Regions from separate parts of the Flexivirga lutea genome, predicted to be linked through region 2. Evidence: predicted binding sites of a transcription regulator. Region 2 holds the regulator's gene; each other region holds the start of a gene.
What was found. Region 2 encodes LexA, which represses DNA repair genes until DNA is damaged. Its sites were predicted from a motif close to TCGAACANNTGTTCGA; they were not measured.
Positions count from the first base shown of each region.

Region 1: ACYVBN_RS01270 (HNH endonuclease signature motif containing protein) is a predicted target of LexA. The motif match lies at 2,109-2,124, and genes of this name have one in related genera.
Region 3: ACYVBN_RS03255 (HNH endonuclease signature motif containing protein) is a predicted target of LexA. The motif match lies at 1,812-1,827, and genes of this name have one in related genera.

Region 1 covers NZ_BAAGZB010000001.1:243,756-248,549, forward strand. Annotated here, with positions in the region: gene ACYVBN_RS01265 (Lrp/AsnC family transcriptional regulator) at 1-594, shown strand, start outside; gene ACYVBN_RS01270 (HNH endonuclease signature motif containing protein) at 629-2,029, opposite strand; gene ACYVBN_RS01275 (VIT1/CCC1 transporter family protein) at 2,309-3,025, opposite strand; gene ACYVBN_RS01280 (4a-hydroxytetrahydrobiopterin dehydratase) at 3,022-3,330, opposite strand; gene ACYVBN_RS01285 (response regulator transcription factor) at 3,416-4,060, opposite strand; gene ACYVBN_RS01290 (sensor histidine kinase) at 4,048-4,794, opposite strand, start outside.
Region 2 covers NZ_BAAGZB010000001.1:770,669-775,462, reverse strand. Annotated here, with positions in the region: gene ACYVBN_RS03725 (vitamin B12-dependent ribonucleotide reductase) at 1-383, opposite strand, end outside; gene nrdR (transcriptional regulator NrdR) at 492-992, opposite strand; gene ACYVBN_RS03715 (hypothetical protein) at 1,280-1,738, opposite strand; gene lexA (transcriptional repressor LexA) at 2,059-2,775, shown strand; gene ACYVBN_RS03705 (SIR2 family protein) at 2,865-3,710, opposite strand; gene ACYVBN_RS03700 (GOLPH3/VPS74 family protein) at 3,734-4,399, opposite strand; gene ACYVBN_RS03695 (LysR family transcriptional regulator) at 4,523-4,794, shown strand, end outside.
Region 3 covers NZ_BAAGZB010000001.1:667,203-671,996, forward strand. Annotated here, with positions in the region: gene ACYVBN_RS03245 (PucR family transcriptional regulator) at 1-518, shown strand, start outside; gene ACYVBN_RS03250 (nitrilase-related carbon-nitrogen hydrolase) at 645-1,487, opposite strand; gene ACYVBN_RS03255 (HNH endonuclease signature motif containing protein) at 1,907-3,370, shown strand; gene ACYVBN_RS03260 (hypothetical protein) at 3,785-4,279, opposite strand; gene ACYVBN_RS03265 (hypothetical protein) at 4,660-4,794, shown strand, end outside.

The sequences.
Region 1 (4,794 bases), 530 kb from region 2:
ACCGGGATCGAGGCGGCGAGTGTGTTGCACGTCTTTCGAGGTGCGACCACGCGGGACTGGCGGATCGGAGCGGACTTCTTGAGCCCGCAAGAGGAGGCATTGTTGTCGGCGGGTTCGATCACGCGCACCGGGCGAGTGGTCGAGTTGACGGCGCAGGACGACAGTCTCCTGCGCGCTCTGATGAGCGATGGTCGCGCGAGCTACGCCGAATTGCGCACGGCAGCCGGCGGCGACTCGACCGAGGCCCGAGTTCGCCGTCGGGTCACCGAGCTGCGGGAGGCGGGTGTGCTCTCCTTCGATGTCGACATCGACGACGAGTGCTTCGGCTTCGGTCTGTCCGCACAGGTCCTGCTGATCGTCTCCCCGTCCCATCTACAGGCGGTCGGGGAGTCGTTGGGATCGCACCCGGCGGTGCGCTTCTGTGGCGCGACGAGCGGCTCGGCGAGCATCACCGTGAGCGCCAGCTTCGCCGACTCCGAGAGCCTCTATCGCTTCGTCTCCGAGGACATCGGTCGCCTCGAGGGGGTCGCCCAGGCACAGGTGTCGCCGATCGCTCGTATTCTCAAGCGTGCCGGTGCGACTGTCCAACGCTGAGCATGCCGTGTATGTCGTCGCCGCCGAACCGGACTCAGGCTGCTGCGGTGTGGTGTCCGGGCATGCGCCCGGGTGTGAGGTCCCAGTGGACGCCGTCGGGTCGGACCTCGGCCGTGTAGCCCTGCCGGTGGACGGTGTGGTGGTGGCGGCTGCACAGGAGTGCGGAGTTGGTGGTGGAGGTGTGGCCGCCGGTCCACCAGGGGGTGAGGTGGTGGATTTCGCAGAAGCCGGGTGGTCGGTCGCAGCCGGGGAAGGTGCACCCGTGGTCGCGCAGGATGACTGCGGCGCGGATGGCTTTGGTGGCCAGGCGTTGTCGCCGTCCGACGTCGAGGGGAGCGCTGGGTCCGCCGAGGACGGCGGGGATGAGGTCGGCGGTGCAGGCGAGGCGGCGGGCGGCGCCGGCGTCGAGGACGTCCCCGGTGGTGGTGGTTGCCCCGTCGGTGCCGGTGGTCAGGGTTTCGAGGTTCATGGTGAGGAGGACGGTGGCTGCGGCGGCTTGGACGCCCTCACCGGTGGCGGCGCGGGCGCCGGCACCGACCAGGTCCAGCAGCGCGTCGACGCGGCGTTTGCCCGGGGACCGCTCGTCCCGCACCGACTCACCGTGCGCGGCGACCTGGCCGTTCGCGGCCTTGGGCGCGGGTTTCGCGGGGCGGGGTGCGGAGGTGGCCGTGATCGCGTCCTTGAGGATCGCGGCGTTGGCGGGTGCCAGTTCGGCCACCAGCCGGGTCATGCCCGTCGGTGTGGTGCCCCAGGACAGGGTTTCGACCCGTTCGAGTTTTTCGTCGCCCAGGGATAGTTGGTCGGGGGCGAACCGGGCGATGATCCGGCGGGTCAGCAGGGTGAGCCCGGCGCACCCCAGTCCGGGGTCGATCTGCAGGAACCAGCCCAGAACTTCGTCGCGGTCGGCGGTAGGGATCACCGGACCCACTTTGTCGGCCTGGGTCAGCGCGGTCCGGGCGGATTCCACCGAACACGACCCTTGCCGTAACGCGTGCGTGATGACGGAGTTCTGGCGGTGCTGGCAGGCGTCGGCCACTGCTGCCATCGTTCGGATCGTGCGCGGTTCGACCGGCACCCCACCGCCCTGTCCGTGCGCGGCCTGTGCGGTGAGGTGTCCGGTGATCCATTGGCTGGTGGTGGCCGCATCCGAGGGTGAGACGACACCCCGGTCGACCGCGTCGGCGGTCACCAGGGTCGCCACCTGCGCGGACCGGCCGTGCAACCGCAGCAGGACTGCGACCAGTTCGTCCTCCTGTGCGGTGCCGAGCTGGTGCACCGCCCCCGGCACCTCGTCCAACAGGTCCGCCATGGTGTGCAGCGCGGCCAACAACTCCGGTCCGCGACCGGGCGCCACGGGCGGCTTAACGTCTTCGGAACCGGTCACCATGTGGGAGAGCGTGAGAGGTTCGCCGGGCAGCTGCGAGTTGGCATACATGTCGCGAACCTCCTTGCTGGACAATGCTTTGGACGTATTGCATTCTGCTGCAGGGGGCGTGGGGAAACCTAGGGATTCATCGAACACACTTTCGGTGAAACGTATCGATGTGCACTGGATGGGAGACGGTGTCTGGAGAGAGGGCGGGTTCAACAAGCGCCGCCCCTCTGCCGAGACGCTGGCGTGGCTTCCGCACTCCATCGGTTGGGACAGTCGCGTCGTTTGCTGTCGCTAACCGGAAGTTCCTGCCGTCCCGACATACCACCGGCGACAGATCGGTCAGATGGCAGTCCCGACAAGACTGCCCACGCCATACGTGATCGCCATGGCCAGCAGTCCGCCGATCACGTTGCGCAACACCGCCGGCCGGGTCGGTGCCTCACCGAGCCGGGCACTCGTGGCGCCGGTCAGCACCAGCGCGACGGCCACCGCGAGGAAGCAGATCGGCACCCGCCAGTCGGGCATCGGCAGCAGGATCGCGATCAGCGGGATCAGCGCACCGATGGTGAACGCGACGAATGACGCCCCGGCCGCGTGCCATGGGTTGGTCAGCTCGTCCGGATCGATGCCGAGCTCTGCCTCGGCGTGCGCGCCGAGTGCGTCGTGCTCGGTGAGTTCATGGGCGACCTGCGCGGCGAGCTCGCGGCGCAGCCCCTTGGCCTGGTAGATCTGGGTGAGCTCCTCGAGCTCCTCCTCGGGCAGCTCGTGCAGCTCCTGCTTCTCCTTGCGCAGCATCGCGCGCTCGCTGTCGCGCTGTGTGCTCACCGAGACGTATTCGCCTGCGGCCATTGACAACGCACCGGCCACGAGGCCGGCGATGCCCGCGATCGCGATGTTGCTGCGGTGGGTCGTGGCGCCGGCCACGCCCGCCACGATGCCGGCGACGCTGACGATGCCGTCGTTGGCGCCGAGCACCCCGGCACGCAACCAGTTGAGGCGGCTGCTGAGCGAGTCGTCCTGCAGCTCGCCCTCGTGCGGCTCCACGGATGCGGTCACGAACTCACCTGCGCACCGGTTCCGCCGGCCGCTTCGGTGATCCGGTGGGCCAGCTCGATGTCGAGCTGGGTGATGCCGCCTTCGCTGTGCGTCGACAACGTCCAGCGAATGGTCGTGTAGGAGATCTCGATGTCCGGGTGGTGGTCCATGTCCTCGGCGTCGGCTGCCACCAACCGGACGAACTCGATCCCCGCGGCGAACGACGGCGCCTGGTACTCCGACCGGATGGCGTCGCCGTCGCGCGACCAGCCGTCCAATGCGGCCAACTGTCGGGTGACTTCTTCTTCGGTGAGCAGTCTGGACATGTCTTCGAGCCTGCCCTGTCCGGGACGCGTTGTCCACGCAGGAAAGGCTTCGATGACCGGCGGCTGGGCGCGCGAAGTGGGCGGGTCAACCGTTGAGGTAGGCGAGGACCGCCAGCACGCGCCGGTTGTCGTCGCTGGAGACGGGCAGGTCCAGCTTGCTGAAGATCGCGTTGGTGTGCTTGCTGATCGCCTTCTCCGTCACGAAGAGGCTCGCCGCGATGGCGACGTTGGACCGGCCCTCCGCCATCAGACCGAGCACCTCGCGCTCGCGGTCGGTGAGCCGGTCCATCTTGCTGCCCTTCGGACGGCCGGCGATGAGGTGGCGGACCACCGTCGGATCGAGCACCGTGCCACCGTCGGCGACCTGACGGACGGCTTCGATGAAGGCGCCGACGTCGGAGACACGGTCCTTGAGCAGATAGCCCACGCCGCCGTCACCGTCCTCCAGAAGCTCCCGGGCGTAGAGATTCTCGACATACTGCGACAGCACGAGTACGGGCAAACCGGGTTGTTCTCGGCGGGCGTTGATGGCGACGCGCAAACCCTCGTCGGTCAGCGTCGGCGGCATCCGCACGTCGACGATGGCAATATCGGGGGAGTGCTCCCGCAGCGCACGCACCAGGCTCGGCGCGTTGTCCGCGGTCGCGACGACGTCGATGTCGTGCGCGGCGAGAATGCGCTGCAGACCATCGCGCAGCAGCGCGTGGTCCTCACCGATCACTGCCCGCACGGCACCTCCATGGTCACGATGGTCGGGCCGCCCGGCGGGCTCGACACCACCATCGTGCCGTCGAACACCGCGAGCCGTCCCGCGACCCCTTGCATCCCGCTGCCGCGGCGGTCGGCGCCGCCGACACCGTCGTCGCCCACGACGAGGTGAATGACCTCCTCCGGACAGGTGATGCTGATCCAGCCCGCGGTGGCGTGGGCGTGTTTGCCGATGTTCGCCAGGCACTCGGCGACGCTGAAGTACAGTGCCGACTCCAGCGGCGGCGGCAGCTGCTTCGGCGGATGCAGGTCGAGCTCGAAGTCGATGGGCAGGTCGAGGGCGACGGCTCGCACTGCATCGGCCAGCCCTCGATCGGCGAGCACCGGCGGGTGTATGCCGCGCACGACCGACCGGATGTCCTGCAGTGCGTCACCGGAGTTGTCGCGGGCCTCCACCAACAGTCGTCGGGCGGCCTCCGGGTCCTTCTCAATGAGTTCGGCAGCCAGACCGAGATTCATCCCGAGCGCCACCAGCCGGGCCTGGGCGCCGTCGTGCAGATCCCGCTCGACCCGACGCAGTTCGGCGGCGGCCGCGTCTGCGCCCTGCGCACGTGACGAGGTCACCTGCTCGACCCGTCGGGCCAGCACTGCCTGCCGGGAGAGCCCGAGCAGGTAGGCGTCCAGGCCGAAGCGCCACCGCGCGATCGGTTTGACGGTGAACCACCAGAGCAGTGCACCGATGACGAACCCGGACGC
Region 2 (4,794 bases):
AGCTCGTGCTCGAAGATCTCGGCGTCGTCGTCGGTCGCGAAGTAGCCGTGTTCCTTGCCGGCGCGCACATAGGTGAGCACGACCCGGTCGATGAGCTGCTTGAGGCTGCTCTCCCGCTGTGGCGTGCCGACCGCGCCACGGAAGTATTTGGTGGTGACGATGGTGGAGGCATTGAGCGACCAGCTGTCGGGGAACTCCACACCGCGCTGCTCGAAGATCGTCTCGCCGGTCTTCCAGTTCTGCTGGACGACATCGCGCCGCTCCCAGGTGACCTCGTCATAGGGGTGCACCCCGGGCGTGGTGAAGATGCGCTCGACGGTCAGGCCCTTGCGCGCGCCGCTGCCGCGTCGCGCCTTCGAGCCCGCGTCTGCCGTGTCGGTCATGTCCAACTTCCTTTCCCGCCCGAAGGCGGTCGACTGTGCTGCGGGATGTGTTGTTGCTGTGTGGTGAGTGGTGTTGCCGTGGTGCTGCGGACTGACGTGGAACGTGCCTCAGTCGCCGGCGGGTTCGCGGCCCGCGGCGTGATCTGGCTCCACGCCCGTCGCCGGACGTTCGGCACGCAGCAGCGCGATGGCGGCCTCGAAGTCCTCGAGGTCGTCGAAGGCCTGGTAGACCGAGGCGAAACGCAGATAGGCGACCTCGTCCAGGCTGCGCAGCGGGCCGAGGATCGCCAGACCCACGTCGTGCGCGTCGATCTCGGCCGCCCCCTGGGCGCGGATCGACTCCTCGACCTCCTGCGCGAGCAGCGCGAGTTGGTCCTCGCTGACCGGGCGGCCCTGGCATGCCTTGCGCACACCGACCAAAACCTTCTGGCGGCTGAACGGCTCGCTGGCACCCGAGCGCTTGACGACGGTGAGGCTCGCAGTCTCGGTCGTCGAGAAGCGCTTACCGCAGTCGGGACACTGCCGGCGACGCTTGATGCAGGTGCCGTCCTCGCTCGTGCGACTGTCGACGACGCGACTGTCGTCATGACGGCAGAACGGACAATGCACGGTCGACTCCTCTCCCGGGAACGCCGCCCACGATGCGCCGCCACGGACCCGCACCCTGTGGACGAAGCTGTGGGTGAACGGTGGACGATCTGGGGACAACGCGCTCTGGCATGTGGACTAGATGTGGACGAATCCCATCGGTGTAACTACTAGATATAGGGATCTTAGGCCGGTCCCACCACAAGTGCAAGAGCCGTCCGCCATGCCGCGAAACGCCCTGGTCAGGCGCCTGGAACCCGCGCGTCACGTCCCTCACCGGGGCGGCGCACGGACACCGCTGCAATCACTCAGCGCGGCAACCGCAGCTGCTGTCCGGCCACCACCTGCAGGCCGTTGAGGTCGTTGGCCAGGGCCACCTTGGTGACCGCGTCGGCGACCGGCATCGACGGGTAGGCGCGGTGCGCCACCTCGGACAGCGTCTCGCCGTCGTGGACGGTGACGGTGTGCGTCACCGGCGCGGAGGTGGTGGCCCAGGCGCGGGCCGCCGCTCCCCCGCCCACCAGCATGACCACAGCGACGAGCGCCACCAGCAACCGGCGACCGCGGGCCGTCAACCGCAGCCCGCTTGCGCCATCCGCCGCGTCGACACGGACGCCGACCCGCTCGCCACCGCCGCTGGCCGCCTGGCCGGTCGGAACCACCCGCAGGTGCCGACGACGCCCACGGCCCTCGGGGACCTCGGGGGGCTCGGGGGCTCGATCGGCCGGCGGGTCGACCATGACGTCCCACGGTGCCACTGCACTCATCTCTTCCTCCTGAAACCTCGGCGCGACCGGATGCGCACCGTCCCTGCGACGGACCTGGCCCGAACAAGCGTGCGATCGGACACCTGTCGGATGTATAGCACGGACGTTCGACATCGTCGAGACACGCGTCGTACAGATGTTTGGAAACTGTGTCCGAAACCCATACGCTGTTTTCACGAAGCCAAGGCAAGCACCGAGCACCGACAGCCGGCGCCGATCCAGCTCCACATCCAGCACCCACTCACCGCACGGACCACGGTCCGCACGGACGCTCGCCGGCCGCTTCGAGCGAACTGTTCGCCGAGGAGGAGATGACAGCGATGGCACAGGTGCACGAACTTCCCGATCGCGCCGGAGAGAGCCTGACCACCAGGCAGCGCAAGGTGCTGCAGGTGATCCGCAATTCCGTGGACCGGCGCGGCTACCCGCCGAGCCTGCGCGAGATCGGGGACGCGGTCGGCCTGACCAGTCCCAGCTCGGTGGCGCACCAATTGACGATGTTGGAGCGCAAGGGTTACCTGCGCCGCGACCCCAACCGCCCCCGAGCCATGGAGGTCATCGACCCGGACGGCACCGACACCCGCGGCTACCGCGGCGGCTCGAGCGTACGCAGCGCCGAGGAGTCGGGCGTCGACGAGACCGGGCTGGGCGACGCACGACCCGAGGCGTCATACATCCCCGTCGTGGGGCGGATCGCTGCGGGCGGTCCGATCCTCGCCGAGGAGGTCGTGGAAGACGTCTTCCCGCTGCCCAAGCAGATCGTGGGCGAAGGTGACCTCTTCCTGTTGAAGGTCGTCGGCGACTCGATGGTCGATGCGGCGATCTGCGACGGCGACTGGGTCGTGGTGCGCCAGCAGCCCACGGCGACCAACGGCGACATCGTGGCGGCGATGCTCGACAACGAGGCGACGGTCAAGACGTTCAAGCGCACCCGGGGCAAGGTGTGGCTGATGCCGCACAACGACGCCTACGACCCGATCGACGGTGACGATGCGACGATCCTGGGCAAGGTCACCGCGGTCCTGCGCCGGGTCTAGACCACCCCACCACGTTTCTCCCCCGCTGCGTTCCTCCGCATACGTCGCGGCGGCCCCCGATCTTCGTGTGAGGCGTGGATCGGAACAGCTCAGCCGGTCAGCGCGGCGGCGAGCGCCGTCAACGTCTCACCCAGCGGTGCATCGACGCGCACCGACACCTCCTCGTCGGTCGCGCGCGTCCAGCCATGGGTGACCACGGCGACCGGGATGCGCTCCCGGACGGCGCGGCGGATGAATCGATAGCCCGACATCACGGCCAGGGACGAGCCGAGCACCAGGACCGCACGTGCCGCGTGGACCTGCGCGAAGCAACGCTCCACCAGAGGCTTGGGCACGGATTCGCCGAACATCACCACGTCGGGTTTCAGCAGGTCCGAACCGCAGACGACGCAATGCACCAGTCGGAATCCGCCGATCAGTGACTCGGCGATCGCCACGTCCCCATCGGGTCGCAACGGACCGTCCGCCGACCGGTCGAAGTCGGGGTTGGCCAACTGCAGCCAGGCGTCGACCGTCGAGCGTTCGTAGCGTTCGCCGCAGTGCACGCAGACCACGTGCGTCAGGCTGCCGTGCAACTCGACCACGTTCCGGGCACCGGCCGCCTGGTGCAGTCCGTCCACGTTCTGGGTGATCACCGGACCGACCAATCCGGCGTGTTGCAGCGCGGCCACGGCACGATGGCCGTCGTTGGGCTCGGCCGCCGCGAAACGCGGCCAGCCGACATACGAACGGGCCCAGTAACGCCGCCGCGCGGCGGGGCTGGCGAGCAGTTCCTGAGCCGTCATCGGCTGGAAACGGCGCTTGCCGTCAGCGCCCCGGTAATCGGGGATCCCCGAGTCGGTGGACAGCCCCGCGCCGGTCAGCGCCAGCACCCCACCGCCGGCGACCAACTCGGCCAGGGCTGTCAGGTCGGTTGTCAGATCGCGGGCCACCACAACGGCAAAGCTCTCACATCGGTTCAACTACCCGCGATCGCGGCACTCGTGGCAGCGGTGGTGGCAGCGATCAGGGCAGCGTTCGTGGCCGCCTGTGCACTCTTGATCGCCGCCGCCGCCGCGCCCGCGGTCCAGTCCTGCTCGCCCACCGCCTTGGCACGTCTGGTCAGCTCCCGCCCTGAGACGCCGAACTGCCGGGCGTCATACACCTTGGTCACCGCGTCGGCGGCGCCGAGGAGTGCGACCGTGGACCCGGTGTGCAGATCCGGCCGGGCGGTGCCGGCGAGGACGCGTCCGGCGGCGTCCAGCAGGGTCGCGCGAGCAGCCAGGTCGACGACCGGATGCTTCTCGGGGCGCAGGAACCCTCCCGGCTGGTGCCGGACCGCGCCGTCGGCGACCAGCCGGTGGTAGACGCGGTCGGCCATCCCCTTGGCCAGCGCGGGCAGTGCGCGTTCCGGTTTCTTGCCCGCCTTCTGCACGAACACGGCCAGCGCGTGATCGAGCAGGGGGTCGCCCCCGGGCCGGCCATCGATGACCACGAGCCGGCCGCCCTGCACCGCAACCCGCTCGTATGCCGCCAGCTCGCACAGCACCGCCCCGGAGAGTGCCAGATCGAGTGGAGCGTGTCCGGTCAGCCGGCCACCCTCGGGGCTGGTCGCCATGAGCAGAAGTTCCGCACAGATCAGCATTCACCGACAGTACGTCGCACACGCTCGCCACAGATCCATCCGCGGACGGACAAACTCCGTCGCAAGGATTAGCAATCACGGAAAATTCGTCCCTGTGGATAACCCGCTGTTATCCTCGTGATCATGATCGATGCGGCGGGACTCAGGGTCATCAAGGCCATCAGCGACCACGGCAGCTTCACCGCCGCGGCCGCCTCGCTGGGCTATTCACAGCCGGCCATCTCGCAGATGGTCCGTCGCCTCGAGGACCGCACCGGCACCGTCCTGGTCGAGCGGCTGGGTCGCAGTGTGCGGCTCACCGAGGCGGGCCAGGTGCTGGCGCGGCACGCCAGCCCGGTGCTGGCAGCACTGGATGCTGCCGAGTCGGAGGTGGCGGCGATCGCGGGCCTGCGGGC
Region 3 (4,794 bases), 100 kb from region 2:
GGATCCTGGTGTCCAGTGGTGCCGCCGACCACCCGGTCCGCACCGTGGACGAGTTCGGGCGGCAGCTGTCCGCCGAGTCCGACGGGCGGATCGCGCTCGTCGCGGCCGGGCCGCCGGTGGAGGGCCTGGCCGGGCTGGGCCGGTCGTTCGCCCGTGCCCGGCAGACACTGGAGGTGGCGACGCGGCTCGGCTGGCGTGACACGATCGTCGTCCGGCTGGCCGATCTGCGGCTGCCGGGTCTGGTGGAGGTGCTGGCCGCCAATCACGACGTGCAGGACTTCGTGGACCGCGAGCTGGGCCCGCTGCTGGACAGTCCGGAACTCATCGACCTGCTGGAGAGCTTCATCGCGAACGGCCTCAACAAGTCCTCGACGGCGCAGGCGCACCACCTGTCCCGTCCGGCGGTCTACCGCAGGCTGGACCAGATCACCGAGCGGCTCGGTGTCGACCTCGACGACGTCCGGGCGGTCGCCGGCCTGTATGTCGCCCTGCTCGCACTGCGGGCCCGCGGCCGCTGACCGGCGCTGGTCGAGTAGCCCCATGACGCCGGTCGAGTGCCGACGTCGCTGGTCGAGTAGCCCCATGACGCCGGTCGAGTAGGGCGAGCCGCTAGGCGAGCCCGTATCGAGACCTCGCCATACGACCTATCGCTCGGTGATGGCCGTGTAGGTGTCCGGACGCCGGTCGCGGTAGAACGCCCAGGTGGCGCGCTGCTCGCGGATCGCGTCGAGGTCCAGGTCGCGCACCACCAGTTCCTCGACCTGGTCGGAGGCGACGTCGCCGACGAACGCGCCGCGTGGGTCGGCGAAGTACGACGTGCCGTAGAAGTCGTCGTCGCCGAGCGGCTCGATGCCGACCCGGTTGAGGGCACCGACGTAGTACATGTTGGCGGCGGCGGCGGCGGTCTGCTCCAGCTTCCACAGATGGTTGGACAGACCGCGAGACGTGGCCGACGGGTTGAAGACGATCTCGGCACCGGCGAGGCCGAGTCCGCGCCAGCCCTCGGGGAAGTGCCGGTCGTAACAGATGTAGACGCCGACCTTGCCGACCGCCGTCTCGAAGACCGGCCAGCCGTCGTTGGCGCCCGGCCGGAAGTAGAACTTCTCCCAGAACCCGTGCAGCTGCGGGATGTGCGTCTTGCGGTATTTGCCGAGGTACTTGCCGTCGGCGTCGATCACCGCGGCCGCGTTGAACAGCACACCCGGCTGCACCTCTTCGTAGATCGGCAGGATCATCACCTGGCCGGTCTCCTTGGCGATGGAGCTGAACCGCTGCACGATCGGGCCGTCCGGAATGGCCTCGGCGTACTCGTACCACGCCTTGTCCTGGACCTGCGCGAAGAACGGTCCCATGAACAGCTCCTGGAAGCAGATGACCTGGCTGCCCTGCCGGGCCGCCTCGTGCGCGATCTCCTCGTGCGCGTCGAGCATCTTGTCCTTGTCCCCGCGCCAGTGGGTCTGGAACAGCGCGGCTTTGACAGTGGTCATGGGTGGCCTCCCACGGTGGCTGGGTCAGTGGTGGAAGCGACGCTAATCCTCCGCGGTCATCCGAGGCCCCGTCGTGATGTCACGAGAATCCGCGCCGGTGTTACACCGTGTCGAGAACTACCTCGGCTATGCCGGATGGCGAAGTTGTCGGTTGTCGATCTCCACACGACGATTCCGCTCGGTATGACGATGGCTGCGTTGCGGCGTGCCGTGAGCGCGCAGCGGCGACGCGTCAGCAAGATTTGGCTCAGCAGCGGGCCGGGCAGACCTGGTCGGAACCTACCCACGCCGATTGGCGCCTGGACCGGCCGGCTATACGGATCACCCGAAATGTGTTCGATGAAATGCTAGCCGTTGTCAGTGCCTTCCGGTAAACTGTCAGCAGACGAAAAACCAATGAAGAGAAGGGGATTCATGTCATGATCACTGATCCAGCCGTGATGTGTGACGCCCCTGCTGTGCCCGGTCGTGGCTCCGAGGTGCTGACCGCCTTGGAAGCGGCTGCCGCGGCTTTGGACGAGGTCCCGCGCGTGATCCACCAGCTCGGTGGCGCCGATGAAGACCGACTGGTTTCAGTGTTGCTGCGACTGCACGGCCGATCCGCGCAGGTCGCTATGGTGGCGACCGCGGACGCGGTGGATCGAGGTGCCGTGGCCGACTCGGACTCGGCCAACACCAGCCAATGGTTGACCGCGCACCTTGCCGACGGAGTACCAATCGAACCCAAGACCGTACGGGCCATGTCCTCCGTCGCCGACGCATGCCGGGAACGGAAAAACCAGGTCATCACGGCCGCACTCGTCGACGGGTCGTGCTCGATCGAGTCCGCCAAGACAGCGTTGACGCAGGCGGACAAGGTCGCACCCGTGATACCGACCGCGGACCGGGACGAGATCCTCGGCTGGTTCCTGCAGATCGACCCCACCTTGGGCAGTGAGGGTCTGACCAGGCTGACCCGGCAGATCATCGACCGGTTCGACCCGGACCGACTGTCCAAGGACGACGAGAAGCTTGAGAAGACCGAGTCGTTGACGTGGTCGACGACGGCGACCGGGATGACCCGGCTGGTCGCGGAGCTCTCGCCCGCGAACGCCGCGATCCTGAAAGAAGCGATCAACGCCAAGTCGGCCCCTCGTCCCGCGAAACCCGCAGATGCGGGTCGAGTAACGGCGGAGCAGCGAAGCGGGGGAGCCGGCGTATCGAGACCCGATACGTCCACGGACAAAGCGGACCACCCTGAGGGCACGTCCCCGACCGGCCGGACCGGCGGGACAGGCGAAGCCTTCGGGCTCGGCGCCGACGACACCCCAAAAGCTTCCGGTGAGTCACTACGGGACGAACGGTCACCGGCCAAGCGGCGCGCCGACGCGCTGATGGAACTGGTCGGTGCCGGCGCCCGGGCAGCAACCGGGGAAGGCACCCAAGCCAGTGCCGCCACCGTCCTACTCACCATGGGGTTGCAAGACCTGCTGGCCGGGCACGGCGCCACCACCAGCACCGGCGACCCGATCGATGCCGGAGCCGCCAGACGGTTCGCGTGCACCGCCGACCTCATCCCCGCCGTCCTCGGCGGACCCAGCCAACCCCTCGACGTCGGCCGACGAGAACGCTTGGCCACCAAAGCAATCCGGGCGGCCGTGATCCTGCGAGATGGCGGATGTTCCTTCCCTGGCTGCGACAGACCGCCGGGTTTCTGCGAAATCCACCACGTTCGATCTTGGTGGACCGGCGGCGACACCTCCCTGATCAACTCGGCACTACTCTGCGGTCGCCACCATCAGACCGTGCACCGGCAGGGCTACATCGCCTACATCGACGCCGACGGTGTGCACTGGGTCCTGACACCCGGGCTCATGCAGGGCCACCAGACCGTCGCCGCCTGAGGACACCCTGGCTGAACCGGCACCCTCCGGCTGCCCGATTGCCGATCGGGTAACGACGTGACATTCATCGCCGCGGTTACGGCGGACCGTACCGCTGCCACAACTCGAAGCGGTCTGCCCCTTCGACCGGCTTAGCGTCAAACACGTTCCCGTCGTGCTCGAGTCTGTTCTGCTCGAGCTCGGCAACTGCATACCAACCCGGTCCATAGTCCTCATCCGGTTCATCACGCCGGCCGTCGACCCAGTTGACCTGGTACCAAAGCCACTCGCGCCTCACCCAGAAGATCGGAAAGCTGCGCATGTGGCTCACGTGGGTCGTCAGAAACGCCTCGACATGCCCGCCACGACTCAACTCCCACACTGCATCGCGGAATGGATCCAGCCGGGGATCACGCGGCCAGTCCCCAGGGGACGTCACGACCGCAGTATGCAGTCGATGGAATCGACCCGAAGGCCAACAGTTGCAGCACCGCCGTGTTGCCCGATTACCGACCCGCATCCGGGCGGGCAGTAGAACGTGGCCATTCCGTCGTCTATAGAGCGGATGACGGTCAGCAGGTCTGCGCCGGAATTGACGACAACCGTTTCTTCCGCTGCCAGGTCGGCAGGCAGGTCGAGTGCCTGTTGGGCATCGGTTAGGCAGATTGAGCAGCCCGTGGGAAGGATGACCCAGTTGGCTGCGGCGGCGCCGCGGACCAGCAGGTCCCAGGTGTCATCGCCAGAGACATGAGTGGCCATCATGCAGCTGTCGTCCAGAGAAATGTCTGCCTCACCGTCGGCCGTCTTCACACGGAGCAGGCCGCCCTCGTCGGATGCGACGTGCGGCCGCAGAACAGCGCGCATCTCTGCTTCGCCGCCTTCGGAAGCATCACCACCGGCGAACCCCTGGAAGTAAATAGCGAACGACATGCCCACATACTGACGCCTCAGCGCCCGCAAGCTGGAGCAACCCGCACATTGCGCCGCCGCAAGACGATCGCCTTCGGAGTTCCGTCGGAACCCGCATAGCGAGGTCGGTGTCATCGCCGCGCATGGGCACGCGCCGTCATCGCGCCTCAGCCAGCTGTTCCTTGTAGGTGCTCGCGCGATGTGTCATTGGTGCGTGTCCCCGACCCGCGGTTGGACAAGAAGTCGGGATGCCGGAAATCCGAACAGCCGCCACGACGAGGCTGCCCGCCGTTACTCTCGATGGAGCCGACCCATCACTACGACACGATGAGATGCGATTCATGCCGGAGATTCCTTGCCGCCCCCAGGGTGACAACGGCATCTGCAGCTATCCAGACCGAGTGCTCCTGGTGAACGGCGGGCAGCTCTCAGTGGTGAGCGGGAGGGTCGCAGAAATGGTCCTCCCGGAGTTTGGACCCGGAACAGTCAACGAGCTGGAGTGGATGTCTGGCGAAGAGTACGACGAGGTGGCTGAC